Regions from separate parts of the Streptomyces sp. NPDC037421 genome, predicted to be linked through region 2. Evidence: riboswitches for the same ligand, from Rfam matches in the RefSeq annotation. Region 2 holds a riboswitch; each other region holds the start of a gene.

The links. A riboswitch is a leader RNA that binds a small molecule or an ion and turns the genes downstream of it on or off. The one in region 2 is predicted to bind cyclic di-AMP.
Region 1: linked by a shared signal. The riboswitch ahead of ACZ7IF_RS34575 (M23 family metallopeptidase) and the one ahead of ACZ7IF_RS03605 (peptidoglycan DD-metalloendopeptidase family protein) in region 2 are both predicted to bind cyclic di-AMP.
Region 3: linked by a shared signal. The riboswitch ahead of ACZ7IF_RS09705 (transglycosylase family protein) and the one ahead of ACZ7IF_RS03605 (peptidoglycan DD-metalloendopeptidase family protein) in region 2 are both predicted to bind cyclic di-AMP.

The regions. Positions count from the first base shown of each region.
Region 1 covers NZ_JBVJWV010000040.1:40,130-44,398, reverse strand. Annotated here, with positions in the region: gene ACZ7IF_RS34585 (HPr family phosphocarrier protein) at 194-475, shown strand; gene ACZ7IF_RS34580 (GntR family transcriptional regulator) at 703-1,368, opposite strand; gene ACZ7IF_RS34575 (M23 family metallopeptidase) at 1,574-2,377, opposite strand; cyclic di-AMP (ydaO/yuaA leader) riboswitch at 2,390-2,549, opposite strand; gene ACZ7IF_RS34570 (M16 family metallopeptidase) at 2,770-4,137, opposite strand; gene ACZ7IF_RS34565 (M16 family metallopeptidase) at 4,158-4,269, opposite strand, start outside.
Region 2 covers NZ_JBVJWV010000002.1:26,747-31,015, forward strand. Annotated here, with positions in the region: gene ACZ7IF_RS03600 (SGNH/GDSL hydrolase family protein) at 1-677, opposite strand, end outside; gene ACZ7IF_RS03605 (peptidoglycan DD-metalloendopeptidase family protein) at 841-1,860, opposite strand; cyclic di-AMP (ydaO/yuaA leader) riboswitch at 1,865-2,027, opposite strand; gene ACZ7IF_RS03610 (tyrosine-protein phosphatase) at 2,346-3,167, shown strand; gene ACZ7IF_RS03615 (aspartate aminotransferase family protein) at 3,220-4,269, opposite strand, start outside.
Region 3 covers NZ_JBVJWV010000005.1:80,721-84,989, reverse strand. Annotated here, with positions in the region: gene ACZ7IF_RS09715 (cytochrome P450 family protein) at 1-53, shown strand, start outside; gene ACZ7IF_RS09710 (transglycosylase family protein) at 169-1,200, shown strand; cyclic di-AMP (ydaO/yuaA leader) riboswitch at 1,476-1,648, shown strand; gene ACZ7IF_RS09705 (transglycosylase family protein) at 1,651-2,400, shown strand; gene eno (phosphopyruvate hydratase) at 2,717-4,003, shown strand; gene ACZ7IF_RS09695 (FtsB family cell division protein) at 4,128-4,269, shown strand, end outside.

The sequences.
Region 1 (4,269 bases), on a different contig from region 2:
CGGTCCGGCCGGGTGTGCGGGTGCGGTGGGCGGCCCGCTCGGCGAGCGCGCGGCGAATGCGGCACGCCGGGTCGAACCAGTGCAAGCTGGGGAGGGTCGAACGGCGGTGGACAGGGGCCGAAGGTCGGTCCGAGCATTCCGGACGGCGTGAGAGACTGGTCTAGACAACCCGTAGAACCTGAAGGGCATCACCATGGCAGAGCGCCGCGTCAACGTCGGCTGGGCCGAGGGCCTGCACGCTCGTCCCGCCTCGATCTTCGTCCGGGCGACGACCGCCTCCGGAGTCCCGGTGACCATCGCGAAGGCCGGCGGCGACCCCGTCAACGCCGCGTCGATGCTGGCGGTCCTGGGCCTGGGCGCCCAGGGCGGCGAGGAGATCGTCCTGGCTTCCGACGCCGAGGGCGCGGACGCCGCGCTCGACCGCCTCGCGAAGCTGGTCGCCGAGGGCCTCGAGGAGCTCCCCGAGACCGTCTGACCCTTCGGGTCCGGTAGACCGGAAGCCGCAGTTCCCGCCACCCCGGGGCTGCGGCTTCCGCGTTCCCCGGCCGCCCCGACGGCGGGAGGAGCAGGGCGCCTTCCGAATCCTCCGGGGAATTACGGAATTCGGCGCGACGGAATCGAGCCACGGATCCGTAAATGCGGACGGCCAATACTGCGACGTCCGGGAGGGCCGGGATATCCCTCCTTTGTATACGGGACTTGTTAATGCCGGACGCTCGCCGTGTTTACGGCAGGTTGCGGATTCCTCACCCTCGGCCGGTACGCCCCGGCCGAGCGCTGCGCGTGCAGCGCGGTCAGGGCCCTGGCCCGCTCCGCGTCCCCGCGCGCGACGGCGTCCACGATGGCGGCGTGCTCGGCCCAGCACTCCGCGGGCTGAGCGGGGGCTTCGACCACGTACATCCAGGCGATCTTGTGCCGGGTCTGGGTCAGCAGGGCGATCAGCCCCGGGCTGCCGGAGGCCTGGGCCAGCGTCTCGTGGAACCAGCTCCCCAGGGAGCGCAGGTCCTCCCCCTGCGCCCGGCCGGCCCGCTCCCGGCCCAGCCTGACCAGTCCGCGCAGCACCTTCAGGTGGCCATCGGTGCGCCGGCGGGCGGCCCGGGAGGCGGCGAGCGGCTCCAGCAGCATCCGCAGCTCCAGGAGGTCGGCGGCCTCCTGCTCGGTCGGTTCGGCCACGCAGGCGCCCGCGTGGCGCCGCGTGGTGACGAAGCCCTCGGACTCCAGGGTGCGCAGCGCCTCGCGGACCGGGACGCGCGAGACCCCGTAGCGGCGGGCGAGCACCTCCTCGGTCAGCCGGCCGCCCGGCCCGAAGAATCCGGAGACGATATCGTCGCGAATCGCTGTGCACACCGCGTGCGCCGGAATACGCAAGGCCGGACCTCCGCTGGTTTCGGTTCGGTTTATCGTGGCCGTGCTGCGACTCTATTGCAACACGCGATAATTTCCGAGCAGGGCCGGAAATCCGAAACAATCAACGGACGGTTGGAGGGCGCTGTGGACGGCCTGGCAGCACGAAGAAGGCCCCGGCTCTGTGAGCCGGGGCCTTCTTCGGTGAAGCGTGCTGCGTGCCTGCGGGTCAGATGCCCACGCCGTGGCTGCGCAGGTAGGCCAGCGGGTTGATGTCCGTGCCGTACGTGGCGCCGGTGCGGGCCTCGAAGTGCAGGTGCGGGCCGCTGGAGTTGCCGGTGGAGCCCGACAGGCCGATCTGCTGGCCCGGGGTAACCGTTTCGCCGGCGGAGACGCTCAGCGAGTCCAGGTGGCCGTACTGGGTGTACGTGCCGTCGTTGTGCCGGATCACGACGTTGTTGCCGTAGGCGCCGCCCCAGCCGGCCTCGACGACGGTACCCGCGCCCACCGCGCGGACGGAGGTGCCGGAGTCGGCGTGGAAGTCGATGCCCGTGTGGCTGCCGGAGGACCACATGCCGCCGCCCGCGCCGTACGAGGTGCTGACGTACGAGCCCTCGATGGGGGACACGAACGTGTTGAGGCGCTTGCGGGCCTCTTCCTTGGCGGCCTTCTCGGCGGCCTCGCGCTCGGCCTTCTCCTTGGCCTCGGCGGTGCGCTTCGCCTCGGCGGCACGCGTCTTCGCCTCGGCCTCGGCCTGCGCCTGCGCGGCGACGGCCTCGGCGGCGCTCTGCTGGGTCGCGGCCTGGACCTCGATGTCGTCCTGCAGACCGTCGGCGACGACGATCGCGTTCTGACCGGTGTCCTCCATGGACGGAGCGCTGCTGTTGTCCGCCGCGAAGGCCGGAGCGGCCAGGGTGCCGACCACGCCCGTGGTGGCGAGGGCGGCGATGCCGGCGTAGCCGGCGGTCTTGCGGCTCAGACGGCTGGAACCACGGTGCTTACCAGAACCGGCGGCACGACTGCCAAACGCCATGAAGGGGGTGATCCTTTCCTTCCCTCTCGCCTACCGGGTTAGCTGACGGGTTCGGAGCAGGAAGGTCTCCTACGGGCCTCCTCTTGCGAGGGGGTCCGATTCACCCCAGGGACGCATGTGGGTCCCCGGCTCCCCAGGCTCGCGCCTGACGGGGACTCGGCGATCGCTGTCCGGTGCCGCGGGGGTGCGACGGGTGCAAACTGACGAACAGCACGGCCGACGCTAGGCGGATCATCAGTCAATCGCCAAACAGACGAGCGCTTTTGTTGCGTACGCCACACCGCATACCTGCAACCACGGCTCTAAACCGGACAAAGGGGGCTCCGATGGATGTTCCACCGGAGCCCCCTTCAAACGAGCCGGGTTCCGCCCCGTCTCGCGCCTCGCGCCGCTCAGTTGGAGACGACGGTGACCTCACCGATCCCGAGGGCCAGGACGGGCTCCTCGATCTGCGCGGCGTCGCCCACCAGGATGGTGACCAGACGGTCCACCGGGAAGGCGTTCACGACGGCCGAAGTGGCCTCCGCCGTACCGGTTTCGGCCAGCCGCGCGTACAGCCGCGCCTGGTAGTCGTCCGGCAGCTCCTGCTCCACCTGGTCGGCGAGGGTGCCGGCGACGGAGGCGGCCGTCTCGAACTTCAGCGGGGCCACGCCCACCAGGTTCTGCACCGCCACGTCCCGCTCGGCGTCGGTCAGTCCGCCCTCCGCGAGGGTGCGCAGCACCTTCCACAGGTCCTCCAGCGCCGGACCCGTGTTGGGGGTGTCCACCGAACCGCTGATGGCGAGCATCGAGGCGCCCTTGCCGTCGGCGGTCGAGCGCAGCACCTGCCCGAAGGCGCGCACGCCGTAGGTGTAGCCCTTCTCCTCGCGCAGCACCTTGTCCAGCCGGGAGGTGAGGGTGCCGCCGAGGCAGTAGGTGCCGAGCACCTGCGGGGCCCAGACGATGTCGTGCCGGTCCGGCCCGATCCGGCCGATCAGCAGCTGCGTCTGGACGGCGCCCGGCCGGTCCACGATGACCACGCGGCCCGTGTCGTCCGCCGTCACCGGCTGGACGGGGCGGGGCGCGGCGGTGTCGCCGGTCCAGGCGCCCAGGGTGTCCGCCAGCAGGGCGTCCAGGTCGATGCCGGTCAGGTCGCCGACGACCACCGCGGTGGCGGTGGAGGGACGTACGTGGGCCTCGTAGAAGGCGCGTACGGCCCCGGAGTCGATCCGCGCGACCGTCTCCTCGGTGCCCTGGCGCGGGCGGGACATGCGCAGCGTCGCCGGGAACAGCTCCTTGGAGAGCTCCTTGGCGGCGCGGCGCTGCGGGTTGGCCAGCTCGTGCGGGATCTCGTCGAGCCGGTTGCGCACCAGGCGGTCGACCTCGCTGTCGGCGAAGGCGGGCGCGCTCAGGGCCTCGGCGAGCAGGGCGAGCGCCTTGGGCAGCCGGGAGGCCGGGACCTCCAGGGAGACCCGCAGGCCGGGGTGGTCGGCGTGGGCGTCGAGCGTGGCGCCGCAGCGCTCCAGCTCGGCGGCGAACTCCTCGGCGGAGTGCTTGTCGGTGCCCTCCGACAGGGCGCGGGCCATGATGGTGGCCACCCCGTCGAGGCCCTCGGGCTCGGCGTCCAGCGGGGCCGCGAGGTTGACCTCGACCGCCACCACCTGCTGGCCGGGGCGGTGGCAGTGCAGCAGGGTCAGGCCGTTGGGGAGCGTGGAGCGCTCGGGGGCCGGGAAGGCCCACGGCTTCGCCTCGCCGGCCTGCGGCCGCGGGTGGAAGGTCATCGTGACGGCTGCGGTGTCGCTCACTGCTCCGCCCCCTCGTTCTCGTCGTGCTGCTCGGTCTCGTGGGCCTCGGCGCCGGCCAGCGGCTCGTAGACCAGTACCGCGCGGTTGTCGGGGCGCAGCCGGGCCGCG
Region 2 (4,269 bases):
TTGTCGCGGGTCACGTCCACCGAGCCGCGCGGCGGGACGGGCGGCCAGGGCTGGTCCGGGTCGGCCGGCACCTCGTAGCCGAGGACCTGCGCGGCGCGCAGCGCGACGCGGGTGTGGCCCTCGGGCGAGAGGTGGAGCCGGTCGTCGTCCCAGGCCCGGCGGTCCTGGACGGTCTTGAGGGACCAGAGGTCGAGCACGGGGCAGTCGTAGCGGTCGGCGATGGCGCGGACGTGGACGTTGTACGTCGCCACCTTGCCCCGCAGGTGCTTGAGGACCGGAACGCCCCGCGTGTCGAAGCCGGTCGTGATCATCACGAGGCCCACGGAGGCCTTGAGGTCGGCCAAGGCCGCCTCGAACCGCTCCGCGACGTCGTCCGGGTCGCTGCCGGGGCGGATGATGTCGTTGCCGCCCGCGCAGAAGGTGACGAGGTCGGGTGCGAGTTCCTTGGCTCTGGGGACCTGGTCGGCCACGATCTGGTCGAGTACTTTGCCCCGCACGGCCAGATTCGCGTACCGGAAGTCGTGCTCGTCACGCTGGTCGGCCAGGAGCACGGCGAGCCGGTCCGCCCAGCCGAGATAGGAATCCCCGGGTCCCGGGTCCCCCACGCCTTCGGTGAAGCTGTCCCCGATCGCCGCGTACGAGCCGATGGTCTTCAGTGTCGTCTTCGTCGCTGCCACAGGACAACATCCTTCACCTTGGCAACCAACCTACGCCAACGTAATGAGGGGTTGACGGGCCGTGATCTATACCACGCGGGGGATAAGGAATAAGTACGCGTGGGGCCGGGACCCCCCTCGGGTCCCGGCCCCACGCGTGTCCTCGTGCCGACGGCGGGTGCCGTCAGATGCTCACGCCCTTGGAGCGGAGGTAGGCGAGCGGGTCGACGTCCGAGCCGTAGGACGGGCCCGTGCGGATCTCGAAGTGGAGGTGCGGGCCGGTCACGTTGCCGGTCGCGCCGGAGAGCCCGATGGTCTGGCCGCCGGTGACGCTCTGGCCCACGGAGACGGAGAGCGAGGAGAGGTGGCCGTACTGGGAGTACTTGCCGTCGGCGTGCTTGATGACGACCTCGTTGCCGTACGCGCCGCCCCAGCCTGCGGAGACCACGGTGCCCGCGCCGACGGCCCTGACGGTGGTGCCGGTGCTCGCGATGAAGTCGACGCCGGTGTGGTAGCCGGAGGACCACATGGCGCCGCCCACCCGGTACTGGGTGGAGACGCCGCCGGCGACGGGGGCGGTGAACCCGGACGCGGTGGCGGGCACGGCGGGCACGGCGGCCTTCTCGCTCTTGGCGGCGGCGCCGGAGCCCTGGGCGGCCGCGCCGCCGGAGGTACGGGCGGCCTTGCCGGCGGTGCCCTTGCCCGGACCCTTCGGGGACTGGGCCTTGCCGCCCACGCCCTCGGACGCGGCCGGAGCATCGGTGGAGGATTCCTCGGCCGGGGCCGCAGGTGCCTTCGGGGCGGGGGCCGGGCCCTCGCCGCCGGCGAGGGTCAGCTTCAGCCCCGGGTGGATGAGGGACGGGTCGGTGCCGACGGCCTCGCGGTTGTCGGCGTACAGCTGCTCCCAGCCGCCGTCGAGGTGGCGCTCGGCGGCGATCTTGGAGAGGTAGTCGCCCGGCACGACCGTGTAGACGGTGGGCGCGGCGGCCGCGGGCGCGGCGGCGGGGGTCGCGGCGCGGAGGGCCTCCGGGGCCTGCGCGCTCTGCGCGGGCGCGGACTTGGCCGGGGCGGCGGCCGGGGCCGCGTTGGCGCCGGCGGCACCCATCAGCGGGAGCGCGAGGGCCGCTCCGCCGGTTCCGGCGACGGCGAAGCCGCGGGATATCGAACGGGACTTCGGACGGCGGTGCTTACCCTTTCCGGGCATGGCGAATTCCTCTCCGGCGCCTGCGAGGTGAGCTGTCGGGTTCGGACTGGAGATGTCCGGCCGTACGTGCGGAGCACGGGTTCGGCTTCACCCCTAGCTGCGCCGGAAATGCTCCGGAACAGCGGACTACCTGGTTCCCCCGCTCCTGCCGCGCGCGATGGTCGGGTGCGGTTCCCGGGCGGCGGCAGGATTAGGCGGTCCACCCGGATCGATCGCGAAGGTAATCGAGCGGGGCGCCGGGCAACAAGCCGCGAATTCCCTGACGGATTCGCAGATATGGAGGATCAACGGAATTCCGGTCACCCTGCGTCCATTCCGCACCATCAACAACCGCCCCCACAAGGCAATTCGGTTCTCGTGATCAGGCACGCACGGTCACCGTATGATCTGGCTCACGGGGCCCGGCCCGATCTCGCCTCCACATATGGCAAGTTGTTCCCAACCGGACCAATTCGGACACCATGGACCCACGCGGAGGAGTACACGTGACCCAGCAGATACCCCAGCCCCTTCCGGCCGGACCCGAACCCGGCGCGGAGCTGACCGGAGTGCGCAACTTCCGCGACGTGGGCGGGTTGCCGACCACGGACGGACGGAGGGTCAGGCCGGGGCGACTGTTCCGAAGCGGACATCTGGCGCATGCCACCGAAACCGACGCAGACTTCCTCGCCTCGCTGGAGCTGCACACCGTCTTCGACTTCCGCAACGGAGCCGATCAGGCCCTGGAGGGCCCGGACGTCGAACTGCCGGGCGTACGCAACGTGAACATCCCGCTGACGGATCCGGCCGACGGCCGCGAATTCTGGAAGATGGTCCGCGACGGCGAGCTCGACCAGCTCCGCGGCCTCCTCGGCGAGGGCAGGGCCGCCGCCCGCATGACGGACTCGTACCGCACGATCATCCGCACCCGCACCGCCGAACACAGCCGCGTCGTGCACGCGCTCGCGCTGGACAGCGTGCCGGCGCTGATGCACTGCGCCGCCGGCAAGGACCGGGCCGGGCTGTCGGTCGCGGTGACCCTGCTCGCGCTGGGCGTGGAGCGCGAGGCGATCGTGGCGGACTACCTGGAGTCCAACGCCCCGCACAACCGCTACCGGGTGCGCCGGGGCAGCGACGCGCCCGAGGCCCGCTCCCCCGAGGTGATGGAGCTGCTGGCGCCGCTGTTCGACGCCCGCGCGGAGTACCTGCTCGCGGCCTTCGCGACCATCGACGAGCAGTGGGGCGGGGTGGAGCGCTACCTCGCCGAGGGGCTCGCGCTCGCGCCCGAGTCCCTGGACCGGCTGCGGGACCGGCTCCTGGAAGGCTGACCCCGAACGGCCGGAGGGGGCCCTGACGGGCTCCCTCCGGCGCCGCCGCGCCTCAGCGGTTGCCGACGGCCTGCTTCACCAGGGTCCGGCCGAAGTCCCACATCAGCCCGCCCCCGCCGTGCGCCTCGTCCATGACCTCCTGGAAGGCCCCGGTGAACCGCTCCACGTCCGCCTCGTCCACGATGAGCGGCGGGATGAGCTTGATGACCTCCAGGTGGTCCCCGGAGACCTGGGTGAGGATCCGGTGCCTGCGCAGCAGCGGCACCACCACCATCTGGGCGAACAGACCCTTGCGGGCCGCCTGGAGCACCGCCCACCGGCTGCGCAGCCCCAGGGAGGAGGGCTTGCCGAACTCGATGCCGATCATCAGTCCGCGCCCGCGCACCTCGTGCAGCAGCTCGTACCGGTCCACGAGCGCCGCCAGGCGTCCGCGCAGCAGGTCGCCCATGGCCCGGGCGTTGGCCACCACCTGCTCGTCCTCCATGACGGACAGGACCGCCAGCCCGGCCGCCATCGCCTGGGCGTTGGAACCGAAGCTGGCGGAGTGCACCAGCACCCGGTCCATGGACGAGTACACCTTCTGGAAGATCCAGTCCTTGCCCAGGGTGGCGCCGACCGGCACGTACCCGCCGGAGAGGGCCTTGGCCACGCACACCAGGTCCGGTTCCACGCCCGGCTCGTGCTGGTACGCGTAGAAATCTCCGGTCCGTCCGAGGCCGGTCTGCACCTCGTCGGCGATGAGGAGGGCCTTGTGCCGGTGCAGCAGCTCCTGCGCGGCGCGCAGGAATCCGGGCGGGGCGGCGTGCACCCCCTTGCCCTGGACCGGCTCCACCACGAAGGCGGCCACGTCCCCGCGCGCGAGTTCCCGCTCCAGCGCCGCCAGGTCCCCGAGCGCGATCTTCGTGTCGGGGAGCAGCGGGGCGAACCCGTCGCGGAAGCCGCCTTCGCCGTTGACCGACAGCGAGCCGGTGGTCAGCCCGTGGAAGGCGTGGTCGCAGTAGAGGATCCTGGGCCGCCCGGTGGCGTACCGGGCGAACTTCAGGGCGGTCTCCACCGCCTCGGTGCCGCTGTTGCCGAAGAAGACCCGGTCGAGGTGCGGGCT
Region 3 (4,269 bases), on a different contig from region 2:
TCATGCGGGGCCTGCGCACCCTCCCGGTCCGCTTCACAGTCCCGAACGAATGAGGGCGCGAGCGAAGCGGAACTGACCGGAAGTCAGTCCACTCCCGAACTTGTGACATCCGTTCGAAGGCGGCTAGGTTCTGCCGTTACCCCGCCGTTATGCGAAAGGTGCAGTCTCATGCTTCCCGGGAACGGCCGCCACAGACGCCCCCGCCAGGTACCCGCGATCGTCGTCACCGCAGGAGTCACCGGCTCCGCGCTGGCCATGCCGCTGCTCGCCGCCACAGGTGCGAACGCGGCCGACACCGCCACGTGGGACAAGGTCGCCGACTGCGAGAGCGGCGGCACATGGAGCGCGAACTCCGGCAGCGGCGCCTACGGCGGCCTGCAGTTCACCCTGGAGCAGTGGCGCAACGCCGGCGGACTCGCGTACGCGGAGCGCCCCGACCTCGCCAGCCGCTCCCAGCAGATCGCGGTCGCCGAGCGGGTGCTGGCCTCCCAGGGCCCCCAGGCGTGGCCGCTGTGCTCCGCCTCGGCCGGGCTGACCCAGCAGGGCCCCGCGCCCGAGGTGGACCCGGGCGACAAGCTGAACCCCGGGCCCGTCGCGCCCACTCCGACCCGGCCCGACAGCTCGGTGCCGAAGACGGGCAAGGGCAAGCCCTCCACGGACTTCGGGGCCCCGACCCCGGCGCCGAACACCCCGTCCAGCCCGAGCGGGCTGCCGGACTACCCGCTGGGCCCCTCCAGCGGACTGCCCGTCATGCCCGAGCCGGACTTCACGGTCCAGCCCACGACGCCCGGCACGCCCACGCCCACCCCGGGCAGCCCCACGGCGCCGGTCACCCCGACCGCCCCGGGCACCCCGACGGCCCCGGCCACCCCGGGCGCCACCCCCACCCCGGGCGCCACGCCCACCGCCCCGGCCGTCCCGGGCGCCCCGACGGGCACCCCGTCCGCCGAGGCGGGCGACGGCTCGGGCAAGCACCGCGGCCCGGCCGCCCTGGAGGTGCCGGCGGCACCCGGCACGGCGTCAGCCGCCGCCGCGGAGCCCACGTACACCGTGAAGCCGGGTGACAGCCTTTCGGACATCGCGAACGCCAAGGGCCTCAAGGGGGGCTGGGGCGAGCTCTACAAGGCCAACGAGCAGGTCATCGGCGGGGACGCGGATCTCATCAAGCCCGGGCAGAACCTGGATCTAACCAAGAAATAGCGGCAGTTCGGACACCCATTAAGAGTTGAATGTCCGTTATCGCCAAATGAGACATGCATCTCTTCCGGACAACTGGCGTGTCTCGTTCCGGAACTTCCGCAAACCCCCCTCTCACCTGCACAAACGTGCTCATGAGGAAGGCAAGTAGGCCGGTTTCTCCCCAAAATCACACGTTGAACATCGGGGAGAGACCTGTCTACCTTCTGAATCGCTCGCCACCGCGGGCTCCTTCCGACCGCATCGCCGAATCCTGCCGGCGGACGGAGGGGACAGTCGTCGCGCAAGCGCCGAAGGCAGGAGCGGGGGAACCAAGGTAGGCGCCGGGAAAGGCCGTTGAGAGACGGTCCGTGTACCGGCTAGGGGTGAAGACACGCGCCGCGCCGCGTGACCGGGCAACTCATCCGCCCGAACCCGACAGCTCACCTCGAAGGCGTCGGTGAGGAGAAATCCATGCTGCTTTCCGGCAAGGGCAAGCACCGCCGCGGCTCCAAGGCCGTCCGCATCGTCACGCTCGCCGGTGTCGCCGGTGTGGCCGTCGCCGCCCCGCTGATGGCGGCCGGCACCGCCAGCGCCGCCACCGCGGCCGAGTGGGACAAGGTCGCCGCCTGCGAGTCCGGCGGCAACTGGTCCATCAACACCGGCAACGGCTACTACGGCGGCCTGCAGTTCTCGTCCTCCACGTGGGCCGCGTACGGCGGCAAGGCGTACGCCGCGCAGGCCAACCAGGCCACCAAGGGCCAGCAGATAGCCATCGCCGAGAAGGTCCTCAAGGGCCAGGGCAAGGGCGCCTGGCCGCACTGCGGCGTCGGCCTGTCCAACTCCTCGTACAACGGCGGCGGCTCGACCACCCCGGCCAAGCCGAAGCCCGAGACCAAGCCGGCCCCGGCCAAGCCCGCTCCGGCCAAGCCGGCCCCGGCGAAGCCCGCTCCGGCCAAGCCGTCCACGCCGAAGACCGAGACCGAGACCAAGGGCTCCGGCTCCGGCGCCGGCAACTGGACCCCGGCCAAGCCCTCGACCCCGAAGACCGAGGCCCCGCAGACGGGCAACGGCTCCTACACGGTCAAGGAAGGCGACACCCTGGGCACCATCGCCGAGGCCAACAAGGTCAAGGGCGGCTGGGAGAAGCTCTTCGAGCTCAACAAGGACACCGTCTCCGACGCCGACCTGATCTTCCCGGGTCAGAAGCTGAAGCTCGGCTGAACCTCCGCGTAACACTCGCGGCACCCCGCAGCATCCCCACCGCCCGGCGCGTATCCACCCACGCGCCGGGCGGCGGCGTGTCGTCCGCCGGTACCCGCAATCCGGAACCGGACCACCGGCTTCCGGCGCCCTGTCTCCCGAGGAACTCCGGAAATCAAGGGCCCTATGTCCCGGAAGACGGGTATTCGGCCCCTTTTTCGTCCCAGGACCCGGGCGGTCGGGCAGCCCACTGCCCGGAGCCGGTTAGGCTCTAGTCGGCAGGGCCGTCCCACGGCCCACACGCCACCGCACACCCAGCGTCACATCCCAGAAGGAGATGCTCGTGCCGTCCATCGACGTCGTCGTAGCCCGGGAAATCCTGGACTCCCGAGGCAACCCCACGGTCGAGGTCGAGGTGGGCCTCGACGACGGCAGCACCGGCCGTGCTGCCGTTCCGTCCGGCGCCTCCACCGGTGCCTTCGAGGCCATCGAGCTCCGTGACGGTGACCCCAACCGTTACATGGGCAAGGGCGTGGAGAAGGCCGTCCTCGCCGTCATCGAGCAGATCGGGCCGGAGCTCGTCGGCTACGACGCCACCGAGCAGCGCCTGATCGACCAGGCCATGTTCGACCTCGACGCCACCGACAACAAGGGCTCGCTCGGCGCCAACGCCATCCTCGGCGTCTCCCTCGCCGTCGCGCACGCCGCGTCCGAGGCCTCGGACCTGCCGCTGTTCCGCTACCTCGGCGGCCCGAACGCGCACCTGCTGCCCGTTCCGATGATGAACATCCTCAACGGTGGGTCGCACGCCGACTCCAACGTCGACATCCAGGAGTTCATGATCGCCCCGATCGGCGCGGAGTCCTTCTCCGAGGCGCTGCGCTGGGGTGCCGAGGTCTACCACACCCTCAAGAAGGTCCTGCACAACAAGGGCCTCTCCACCGGCCTGGGCGACGAGGGCGGCTTCGCCCCGAACCTGGAGTCCAACCGCGCCGCGCTCGACCTCATCATCGAGGCCATCAAGCAGGCCGGCTACACCCCCGGCAAGGACATCGCGCTCGCGCTCGACGTCGCCGCGTCCGAGTTCTACAAGGACGGCAAGTACGAGTTCGAGGGACAGTCCCGCTCGGCCGCCGAGATGACCGACTACTACGCCGAGCTCGTCGAGGCGTACCCGCTCGTCTCCATCGAGGACCCGCTCTTCGAGGACGACTGGGCCGGCTGGAAGACCATCACCGACCGCCTGGGCTCCAAGGTCCAGATCGTCGGCGACGACCTCTTCGTCACCAACCCCGAGCGCCTCGCCCGCGGCATCGAGGAGGGCTCCGCGAACGCCCTGCTCGTGAAGGTGAACCAGATCGGTTCCCTGACCGAGACCCTCGACGCCGTCGAGATGGCCCAGCGCAACGGCTTCAAGTGCATGATGTCGCACCGCTCCGGCGAGACCGAGGACGTCACCATCGCCGACCTCGCCGTCGCCGTGAACTGCGGTCAGATCAAGACCGGCGCCCCGGCCCGCTCGGACCGCGTCGCCAAGTACAACCAGCTGCTGCGCATCGAGGAGATCCTCGACGACGCCGCCGTGTACGCCGGCCGCAGCGCCTTCCCGCGCTTCAAGGGCTGACACCGCGTCAGGGCGACGCCCCCGGGGGACACCCCTGGGGCTTAGCCTCCGTACGTCCCCGCACTCGGTCCCGTACCGTGTGCGGGGACGTATTGCGTAGTGCGCGCACAGGGGAGGCGGGGCCATGGCCGGGAACCGGGATCGGTTCTCCACCTTCTCGACGGCGACCCGGCTCAAACAGCTCGGCGAACGGACCGCGGCCCGCGTCTACCGCTCGCAGTCCCGCCGGCACATCCGCCGCAGCCGGCTCACCGGCCGCGCGGCAC